Regions from separate parts of the Lactobacillus sp. M0396 genome, predicted to be linked through region 2. Evidence: riboswitches for the same ligand, from Rfam matches in the RefSeq annotation. Region 2 holds a riboswitch; the other holds the start of a gene.
The links. A riboswitch is a leader RNA that binds a small molecule or an ion and turns the genes downstream of it on or off. The one in region 2 is predicted to bind FMN.
Positions count from the first base shown of each region.

Region 1 (5,729 bases), on a different contig from region 2:
TTTTTACGATAAATCTGACGCACAGGATATTAAAAATTATTTTGGTATTTCTAAATCAGCTTTTAAGAGAGCTTTAGGACACTTGCTTAAAGCTAAATACATAAAGGAAGACAAAAATGCTGGTTCCATCTCATTATTAAAAGATCCAGAAGATGCCCAAAATGACTAATTTATCAGAACAAGTTGAAGATTATTTAAGATATAGTCAGGTTGAACGTGGTCTGAGTAATAACACAATTACAGCATACAGGCAGGATTTAACTTCTTTTATAAGTTTTCTTCAAAAAGAAAATTTAACTTCCTGGCCTACACAAGCTGTTGACATCGATGCTTTTTTGGCAGAACAACGCGATCAAAAAAAGGCCACAAGTTCTATTAGCCGCTTAATTACCAGTTTGCGAAAGTTCTACCAGTGGCTGGTAAGACAGAATATTCAGAAACTAAATCCAATGCTTGAAATAGACTCACCTAAAAAGCGTCGTACTTTGCCAGTCGCTTTGACAGTTAATGAAGTTAATAATTTGCTTGAGCAACCTGATACAAAAAAGAAATTAGGTTTACGTGATAGAGCCTTACTTGAAACTTTGTATGCAACTGGGATTAGAGTAAGCGAATTAATTAACCTCAAATTTACTGATTTGCATGAAGAACTGAAATTGGTCAAAGTTTTTGGCAAGGGATCAAAAGAGCGATTAATTCCAATTAGTGAAGTAGCTTTAAGTTGGATAGACAGCTATAAGGAAAAAGTTCGTGATCCATTAATATTAAAAATTGGCAAAAATACTGATTTTGTTTTTCTTAATAGTAGGGGAAGCTCTTTAACAAGACAAGCCGTTTGGCAAATTATTAAGCATTATTGTAAAATGGCTGGTATTCAAAAAAATGTTACTCCACATACTTTAAGACATACTTTTGCAACACATTTATTGGAAAATGGGGCAGATTTACGTGTTGTCCAAGAAATTTTGGGACATTCAGATATTAGTACAACTCAAATTTATACAAATTTGTCTCAAAAACATATTTTACAAGTTTATGAAAAAACGCATCCTCGAACATAAGGTGATTAAATGCTAATTGAATGTAAAAATGATAAGGAAAAGGTAGCTATGGGCTTATTATCTTATCTCTCTGATTTTAAAAATCTGGCTAATCTCAAGGATGAAATTCAATTAAATAAAAGCAGTGCTGAGTTTTGCTTATATCTCTATCGTTCAAAGGCTCCTAATTTTATAGGGGTGGTAGGTACACAATCAAGTAAACATTTTGTAATCATTCGTTATATTTCTTTTGCTCCTGATTATCGTAAAGCTAAGTATGAAGCTAAAGCAGTTCAAGAGTTGGCACAAAATAATCCCAGCAAAGTTATTACGGCTGTTCCTGAATATATTTATTTAATTAAGTATCTAAAAAAGGATATAGAAAAATGAGTGATAATCTTACCCTTGAACTGCCTAACTTTGAAGGTCCTTTGGATCTGCTGTTACATTTAATAAAAGTGCAAAAAATTGACATTTATGACATTCCAATAGCTCAAATTACAAGCCAATATCTAGCTTATTTGCACCAAATGCAAAAACTTAATTTAAAAATTGCAGGAGAATATTTTGTTATGTCATCGATGCTTTTGCGAATTAAGTCTCAGTCTCTTCTTCCGCAAAATGATTTTACTGAAGAAAATGATGAACAGGAAGATCCAAGGGATGAATTAGTGCAGCAGCTTATCACTTATTCGGTTTTTAAAAAGGTTTCAGCATACTTCAAAAAGCGGAATGAGGAAGTCCCGATCACTGCGGCTAAAGAGGAGAGCGCACCAGAAAGCAAAAAAATTCAGCCTTTGCCAAAAGGACAAATTACTTCTACTGAATTAGCTAATACTTTTATTATTATTTTACAAAGACTGAAAATCAGACAGCCAGATATTGTTTCAGTTGAAGTAAAGGAAACTTCCGTCAAAGAGATGAGTACTTTCTTGCAAGAGGAATTGGCGCGAAACAAGCAGTTAAGCTTTTTTGCCTGTTGTCAAAAAATGAAAACTTTATCTGATGTTATTGGTTTGTTCCTAGCACTGCTTGAACTTTGTAAAAAACAGGAAATTCGGGTAAAACAAAAGAGGATGTTTGGTGACCTGAACTTGGAAAGAGTTGGTAGTAATGATAAGTAAAATGGCGCAGTTAGAAGCGTTATTATATGTTGCCGGCGATAATGGCATTGAAAGCAGCAACTTATGTGAACTTTTGCAGGTTGGTAAACCTGCATTGCGCGAACTAAGCAAAAATTTGCAAGAAAAACTACAAAAAAATCCTGATTCAGGATTACAAATACAACATCTCAATGATATTTACAAATTGACAACTAGACCAGAAGTTAGTAGAACAATTGAAAATTTTTTTCAAAAAGATTTATCAAAGAGCTTAAGTCAGTCGGCGTTGGAAATACTATCTATTATTGCTTATCGGCAGCCAATTACACGTGTAGAAATAGATGACATCAGAGGCGTAAATTCATCTGGGGCTTTGCAAACGTTAATCTGGCGTGGATTAGTTAAAATTAATGGTAAAAAAGATGCTCCGGGTCATCCTAATTTGTACGTAACGAGTGAGTATTTTTTGCAATACTTTGGGTACCAAAGTCTGGCTGATTTACCATTAATAGAAGATTTCGAAGATGATAGCATCAATAGTGAAGGCGAAATAGATTTGTTTGCAGCTAAAGGTCAAGCAGATAAAAATATTGCAAAAACTCAAAAAGGAGCAAAATAATGGTTTTAGAACGGTTGCAAAAGGTAATTGCTGAGGCAGGAATTGCCTCACGGCGCAAGGCTGAAAAAATGATTTCTGAAGGTCGAGTCACTGTTGATGGCAATGTAGTAACTAAACTTGGTACTAAAGTGGATACTTTTAGTAATATTACGGTTGATGGTGAGCCCATTGAAAGAGAAAGTTTGCATACTTATCTCTTTTACAAGCCTAGAGGAGTGGTCTCAACTGCAAACGATGATAAGGGGAGAAAAACAGTTGTCGATTATTTTAAAGATTTGCCTTATCGCCTATATCCAATCGGCAGACTAGACTATGATACTTCTGGATTACTTTTAATGACTAATGATGGTGAACTGGCCAATTTATTGATGCATCCGCGAAACAATGTAGCCAAGGTTTATGTTGCCAAGATTTCTGGAATCCTCACCCCAGATGAAATCAGTCAGCTGAAGCATGGAGTCAAAATTGATCGACATCGCTGTGCCCCTGCAAAGGTCAAGATCATTAGAAGCGACCATAAGAAAAACAACCAAATAGTGCAATTAACAATTCATGAAGGTCAATATCATCAAGTAAAAAGAATGTTCAAGGCAGTTCACCATCAGGTGAAGAAATTAGCTCGTGAAAAATACGCTTTTCTTACACTTGACTCTCTTATCTCAGGAACATACCGAGAATTATCTCATGAAGAAGTTGACAGATTAAAAAACGTAGATTAGTATAGTATGTGAAATTTAATAAATAAGTTTGTTGTCTTCATGGCAGGGTGTAAGTCCCGACCGGTGGTGTAAGTCCACGACCCACGAAAGTGGTGGAATCTATTGAGATACCGATAGTTAGAGTCTAGATGAAAGAAGACAGACTAAACTAAAAGCCAAGATCTAAAGCTTACTTTTACTCGGTCTGTTGCTAGGAGCAACAGACCGAGTTTTTTTGGAGGTAAGAATTTTGCAAAAAAAAAGCAGAAACAATTTAGTTAATATTTTGGCTTATACTTTAATTGGTACAATTGCCTATGTATTAATGCTTTTGGAAATACCATTGCCGGTAACTAGTTTCTTAAAGTTTGACTTCTCGGATGTCGTAATTACAATTGGGACATTTTTATTCGGACCAGGACCTGGTATTTTTATTGCATTTGTCAGAATGCTGATTAATTTAATTTATAAAGGCTTTGCTTTACCTAGTTTGGTAGGACAGTCAGCAGCTTTTTTAGCTTCAATATCTTTTGCTTTACCATTTTATTATTTAACAAAGAATATTAGCAAGGATGAGAAAAATTTTTCTAAAAAATATTTAAAACCAATTTTAGGTATTGTTCTCGGTATTATAGCTATGGCATTTGTACTTTCTGTACTGAATGCATTGGTTTTAACGCCTTTTTATGCAGTAACTACTGTACCTAATTTACCGACAATACATGGATATTCTGGTTTACTTTCTTTTACTGAAAAGGTTTACTTGGGTAAACTGCTACATATTCCATCAATGAGTGCATACATTTTTGGCATTATAGTTCCATTTAACTTGTTAAAAGGAACAATCAACGGTGTCGTAGTTTATTTACTATTTGAAACTGTACTGAGAACTTTTAAACCTTTTGTAAGGAAAAATTTTAATCTTAAAAATTAAATCTTAAAAATATTGTAAATCGGTCTAGTAAATGACCGATTTTTTTGTCCACTTAAATGTTAAATATGCTAAAATTAAACAGGTTAGGTAAGGAGGTTTTTCAGATGAATAATAACTCAAAAGGGCCATATCAGCATTATAAGCGTCCAAAAAAGTCGAGAGTAGAAACTTATTCTTCCGTATCAAAAGGCTGGATTGCTTTGATAATTCTGATTGTAGTTATTCTTATCGGTCTTGTTCCTGTGGTTCATAAATTGGCATCAAACAATGGTTCAAATGAAAAAGCAGTTGAAGTACGTAAAGCTGCCAAAAAGGAAGATACTAAGAAAAAAGCTAAGGTTCAGCCTGTAAAAAGTAAAGAAACCAAAGCCAAGGCTAAAACAAAGACAAAATCATCTAAAAAAACTCCAAAAAAGCCTAAAAAGAAACATGTTGTGATTAAACAATATGTCGTACAAGAAGGGGATTCCTTGACTAGTATTGCCCGCCACTTTAACATTTCAGTTAGTCAATTGGCAGAGTTGAATCAACTTGATCCCAATAGCCAGGTGGATACAGGACAAACTTTAAGAATTAGATAATTTAGAAAGGACAGGGACTTAAGTCCCTTTTTTATTGGAATGCAAATAGCAATTGATGGTCCAGCTTCAGCTGGAAAAAGTACTGTAGCAAAAATTATCGCCCATAAGCTTAATTTTACATATATTGATACTGGGGCAATGTATCGGGCTTCGACTTGGATTGCACGAGAAAATAACATTGATTACGGCGATGAAAGAGGTATTTTAACTGCCATTGACCAGGAAAAAATTGAATTTAGATTTAAAAATGGTCAGCAAAAAATATATGCCGGTAATAAAGATATTACTCAAGAAATACGTACTCCTGATATTTCTGCCAATGTTTCTCAAGTTTCGGCATTAGCCGGAATCAGGGAAAAAATGGTCAGTCTGCAAAGGCAAATGGCCGGCGAAATGAACGTTGTGATGGATGGACGTGATATTGGAACTACTGTTTTGCCCAACGCTGCAGTAAAAATATTTTTGGTCGCTTCAGTTCACTCTCGCGCTGAAAGAAGAATGATAGATTTTAAAGAAAGAGGAATTAAAACTAATCAGTCTCTTGAAGAAATTGAGCACGACATTTCAGAGAGAGATTACAAAGACTCACACCGAAAAATTTCACCATTAAAAAAAGCCCAAGATGCTATTGAAATAGACACTACTTCTATGAGTGTTGATCAAGTCGTAAATGTAATTTTATCAGAAATTAAAAAAAGTCAAAAAAAACTATAAAAAAGGGTATAAAACAGTAGAAAAATATCAAACTTTCATT
Region 1 is NZ_JACFQE010000001.1:85,955-91,683, forward strand. Features, by position in the region: gene H3T43_RS00400 (S1 RNA-binding domain-containing protein) at 1-169, shown strand, start outside; gene xerD (site-specific tyrosine recombinase XerD) at 162-1,061, shown strand; gene H3T43_RS00410 (reductase) at 1,071-1,430, shown strand; gene H3T43_RS00415 (ScpA family protein) at 1,427-2,164, shown strand; gene scpB (SMC-Scp complex subunit ScpB) at 2,154-2,762, shown strand; gene H3T43_RS00425 (pseudouridine synthase) at 2,762-3,481, shown strand; FMN riboswitch at 3,511-3,625, shown strand; gene H3T43_RS00430 (ECF transporter S component) at 3,708-4,394, shown strand; gene H3T43_RS00435 (LysM domain-containing protein) at 4,499-4,975, shown strand; gene cmk ((d)CMP kinase) at 5,015-5,689, shown strand.
Region 1: it holds a riboswitch for FMN, as region 2 does, so the genes downstream of both, H3T43_RS00430 (ECF transporter S component) here and ribD (bifunctional diaminohydroxyphosphoribosylaminopyrimidine deaminase/5-amino-6-(5-phosphoribosylamino)uracil reductase RibD) in region 2, are expected to answer to the same signal.

Region 2 (5,729 bases):
CTAAAGAGTGAAAAAACTCCAGCATAGCTGTGGTATAATTTTGACTGAGATATTAAATAGAGGAGTATAGCATGAGTATTTCTTTAAATACCTGTATTTTAATTTTAAAAGAGCACCATCTGCTTAAATCGAGTGCTGTTCAGGACACCGTCCCATCTAAAATGGAATATGTGTCATATGATTCACGGGATGTTCAAACCAATACACTGTTCTTTTGTAAAGGTGCTGGCTTTCGTCCTACATTTTTGTCAATGGCAAAAGCAAATGGTGCCAACTGTTATGTAGCAGAGCAACCATATCCAGAAGGCAAGGGAATGCATGCACTGATTGTGCGCAATGTTTCTAAGGCAATGGCTCTATTGTCTGCAGCCTTTTTCCGCTTTCCTCAAGATGATTTATATTTAATTGCTATTACTGGTACTAAAGGTAAAACCACTTCTGCTTATTTTCTAAAAGGAATGCTGGATCAAGTCAATGGTGGCAAAACAGCACTGATTTCTTCGGTCAACACAGTTGTAGGTCAGGGAAAAGATGATACTTTTAAATCCAGCTTAACCACTCCTGAATCACTTGATTTGTTCCGTGATATGCGAACGGCTGTGGACAATGGTATGACGCATATGGTTATGGAAGTTTCCAGCCAGGCTTATAAGAAAAATAGGGTGTTTGGACTAACTTATGACTTAGGCTTTTTCTTAAACATTTCACCCGATCATATTGGACCTAATGAGCATCCTAACTTTGCTGATTATCTGCACTGTAAACTGCAATTATTGGTTAATGCGCGCAAGTGTATTATTAACGCTCAGACTGACCATTTTGACGAAGTTTATGCTGCCGCCACGACTACTACTGATCCAGACAGTATCTACTTGTTTGCTGACGAAAAATTTACCAATCCAAACCTAAAACAGATAATTGATTTTCGCTTTGCAACCGAAAAACTTGATATGGCTCAGACTAAATTCCAGGTATTATGTGTCAGTGACAAAGCAAAGCAGCTTAAAATAGCTGGTGATTACCAGTTAAAGATGCTGGGTGACTTTAATGAATCAAACGGTACGGCTGCAGTAATTGGAGCCGGACTGGCCGGAATGAACCATGACGATGCTGCTAAAGGAATTAGTCAAGTAACAGTTCCTGGACGGATGCAGACAGAAGTGACCAAAGACCATGGTGTAGTGGTTGTAGATTATGCACATAACGAAGCTTCCATGATGGCACTTATGGGCTTTATGCAACGTGAATTTAATAATCCAAAAATCATTGTTGTTGTAGGTGCGCCAGGTGATAAAGGAGTGTCCCGTCGACCTGGCTTTAGTCACAGTTTAAATGCATATGCGGATAAGGCTTTTTTAACTACTGATGACCCAGGATTTGAAGATCCAAAAGAAATTGCACAGGAAATTGATGCCGGAATTGATCATTCTAAAGTTGATGTAACAATAGAACTAGATCGTAAGAAGGCCATATATGATGCCATTAATTTATCGAAAAAAGGTGATATTGTCCTGATTTGCGGTAAAGGTGCAGACGGTTTTCAAAAAATACGCGGTGTAGATACACCATATCCATCTGATATTATGGTTGCTCAACAGGTAATTGATGAGCTTGAAGGCAAAAAAGAACACTTTAGAAGTTAGAAAAGCAGGTATAATGAAACATTTTTTTAGTATTATTGGCGGTATGGGCACTATTGCGACTGAAAGTTATGTCCGGATGATTAATCATCGTATCAAAATTACTAAAGATCAGGATTATTTAAATTATATTTTAGTTAATGATGCACAAGTTCCTGATCGTACAGCATATATCAAAGATCCCAGCAAGCCTAATTTCTTCACTGCTTTGCGTGAGGATGTGCTCCAGCAAGCACAACTAAAGCCTGATTTTTTTGTAATGCCATGTAATACGGCTCATTATTGTTATGATGACTTGGCTAAACTGACAGACATACCTTTTTTGCATATGATGCGTATTGCTGTTCATAAGTTTATAACCGATTATCCACAAGAGAGAAAAATTGGTTTAATTGCCACCGAAGGATCAATTTACGATCATTTGTATGAAGATGAGATTAAAGAAGCAGGGCGCGAGGTTGAACTTGGAGGATCTGAGATTCAGCCAATGGTTACTGAACTGATTTATTCAAATATCAAGGAAAAAGGTGTGGTTAATGGCGAACTTTACCACCACATATTGCAAACAATGCATGATCAATATGGGTGCAATGTGATTTTACTTGGCTGTACTGAATTGTCGCTGGCTCAGGAAAAAGCTCCAGATCATCCTTATAACGTTATCGATCCACAGGTAATCTTGGCTGACGTGGCAATTGAACTGGAACTGAAGATACGTGCGGGAATGGATCCAAAAGCAGCTATAAAGAAATATATGTATTAACAGTTGACTGGTGATGCATCTAGATAAAATTTTAAAAACAGTAATTAATTTAGTTACTGCTTTTTAATTTTGAAAATTATTTTTTATTAAGTATGAAATAAGAAAAACCCAGTAAATAGCCTTTATAATTTAACTTAGTAGCTGTCTATAATTTTTAAATAATATTAACAAAAAATTTGCTATTGCCGATATAGGATATCTATATTATACTGGAATAAGTTGAATACGGTTTCTTCGGGGCAGGGTGTAATTCCTTACCGACGGTGACAATTAATGATTGAAGTCCGTGACCCGCGTTTTGCGGTGGAACTAGTGCAAGTCTAGTACCGACAGTTAAAGTCTGGATGGGAGAAGAACAAACAAGATTAGACAGAAAACTCGCGTCGTTATTAAACTTCGCTGAAATCTTATTTGATGAATAAAAAATAAGCCTCGTTGATTATATCAACGAGGTTTTTTAATGCTTAGGAAGTGAAATAGTGCAGGATAGAGATTATATGCAAATGGCAGTCCAAGAAGCTTTAAAAGCCCAGGGAATGACTTGGACAAACCCATTAGTTGGTGCAGTTTTGGTTAAAGATGATCAGGTTTTAGCAACTGGCTACCACCATCAATTTGGCAAAGAACATGCGGAAGTAAATACACTGTCGCACTTAGCAGATCCCAAACAAGCTCGGGGAGCAACTTTGTATGTAACATTGGAGCCTTGCAGTCATTATGGTAAACAGCCACCTTGTTGCAAAAAAGTAGCCGAGGCTGGAATAAAAAAAGTTGTTATCGGTCAGGTCGATCCTCATCAAATTGTGGCAGGTAAAGGCATTAAATATCTTAAAAGTCATGGGGTTCAAACTGAAGTCATTGGTGGCACTGAGAATTTAAATGTTGCGTATAACTTTTTTTATCAGCAAGAAAGACCATTTGTGACACTTAAATATGCAATGTCTATTGATGGCAAAATTAATGCCGCGGGCAAAAGAAGAACACTTTTGACTGAGGACGCGGCTCTACTTGATGTACAAAAATTGCGGTTGCAAAATCAAGCCATTTTAATTGGTGCAAACACATTACGCATCGACAATCCGCTTTTAACTGTCAGAATAAAAAACTTACCACATCCACCTATTAGGATTGTTTTAACTAAGGATGCCAATCGGTTAGACTTTACCAGTCGAATATTTAAGACTCGCGGTCAAATTTGGTTACTGAGTGAAACAAACTTAACTCAAAATGTTGGAGAAAATGTGTGCTGTTATACTGCTAGCAAATGGACACCCCAAAAAATAATCCGGCTTTTGGCTGAACATGAAATTCAATCGTTGTTAGTTGAAGGTGGAAGCAATGTACAGGCCCAGTTTATAGCAACTGATTTGGTGGATGAAATAGTAACATATATTGCCCCTCTGGTGTTGGGTGGCACAGCACTGCCTGCTGTGTACGGACAGGCTTTAACAGAAATAAGTCACTACCAATTATTGGATGTTAAAAGTTTAGGTCAAGACGTAAGAATTCGCGTGAGGAGAAAAGAATGTTTACAGGAATAATTCAAACAACGGGTACGATTACCCGCTTGGAAATTAGTGCGCAACATGCAAGACTAGGTATTTGTGCACCTGAACTGATACAAAAAGATTTGCCTTTGGGAGCAAGTATTGCCGTGAACGGCATTTGTTTAACCATTACTGACTGGAGCGAAGAAGACTTTGCAGTTGATGTAATGCCAGAAACAATGAAAAGAACTAATCTAGGCAAGTTGCAAAAAGGTAGCCTGGTAAATTTGGAGCCTTCATTAGAGCTAAACGGCAAACTTGATGGACATATTGTTGCAGGACACATTGATACAACAGCCGAGCTGGTAAAACGAGTTGAAAACGAAAATTCTGTTGAATTGGAATTTCAAGTACCACATAAGTATGATCCCTTTATTGTTGAAAAAGGATCAATTGCTATTGATGGTATTAGTCTAACAGTCACGATGGCAGAGAATGATCATTTTGGAGTAAGCTTAATACCTTATACCATCCAAAATACTACTTTGGCTCACTATCAGGTAGGCGATAGAGCAAATATTGAAGTGGATATGATTGGTCGCTACGCAGTTAAGCAGATTCAGGCTTGGAAAAAAGAATTTTGATGGAGAAAAAAATGACAGAACAATTGAATGAAAAAATACAAAAAGTATTACAGCATATGTTAAAAGGCGGATTGGTAATTGTGGCTGATTCACCTCAGCGCGAGTCTGAAGGGGATATGATTGGCTTAGCAGAAAAGGTTACACCACAAGCAGTTAATATGATGATTACTAAGGCTCGTGGATTATTGTGCGTACCAATGAGCAAAGCTTATGCCGACCGTTTGCAGTTGAAGCCAATTGAAACGGGTTCGAACGATACTTTTGGCACGGCCTTCACTCTTAGTGTTGATTCCACTGAAACTAAGACGGGAATTTCAGCTTTTGACCGCGCAAAGACTATTAAAAAATTGGCTGATCCTAATAGCCAATGGTCTGATTTTTACCATCCTGGTCATGTTTTTCCGCTAGTAGCTAAAGAAGGTGGGGTATTGGAACGTACAGGTCACACCGAAGCAGCATTAGACTTAGCCAGATTGGCCGGAGTTGCTCCTGTTGGCTTTATCTGCGAATGCATTAAAAAAGACGGAACGATGGCTAGACGTAAAGACTTGAAAGCTTTAGCGGAAGGACTAGGCATTCCTTATTTGACTATTGAAGAGTTAATTGAATACCGCAAAAATCAGGAAAACAAAGATTTGGGGATTGAATCTTTTACTAAGGTTGATTTTCCCACCAAGTACGGTCACTTCCAGCTTGAAGGGTTTAGAGATAAAAAGCATCCCGAAAAGCAGCCTACTTTGTTAATTAGCAAAGGCGAAGTTAAAAAAGGTGAGCCACTTTTGCTGCGGCTTCACAGTGAATGCTTGACAGGGGATGTTTTTGGCTCTAAACGCTGTGATTGTGGCGCTCAGTTGGCTGAAGCATTAACTAAAATTGAAGAAAATGGTTCAGGAGCGGTTTTATACTTGCGTCAAGAAGGTCGGGGAATTGGTCTTGAAAACAAGTTACGAGCCTATAAATTGCAAGATGAGGGTATGAATACGGTAGAAGCTAACCAGCATCTAGGCTTGCCGGTTGATGCTCGTTGCTACAATGTCGCAGCCGAGATCTTACGACAAAAGGGCGTTAGTGAGGTTAATTTGATGACCAATAATCCTGACAAAGTGGCACAATTAGAAAACTATGGTATTAAAGTTGCGAAACGAATACCAGTTGAAGTGGGCATGACTGAAGAAAATAAAAAATATTTAGCGAC
Region 2 is NZ_JACFQE010000005.1:182,122-187,850, forward strand. Features, by position in the region: gene H3T43_RS07525 (cell wall metabolism sensor histidine kinase WalK) at 1-27, shown strand, start outside; gene H3T43_RS07530 (UDP-N-acetylmuramoyl-L-alanyl-D-glutamate--2,6-diaminopimelate ligase) at 72-1,643, shown strand; gene H3T43_RS07535 (aspartate/glutamate racemase family protein) at 1,657-2,403, shown strand; FMN riboswitch at 2,630-2,763, shown strand; gene ribD (bifunctional diaminohydroxyphosphoribosylaminopyrimidine deaminase/5-amino-6-(5-phosphoribosylamino)uracil reductase RibD) at 2,883-3,944, shown strand; gene ribE (riboflavin synthase) at 3,929-4,534, shown strand; gene ribA (GTP cyclohydrolase II) at 4,546-5,729, shown strand, end outside.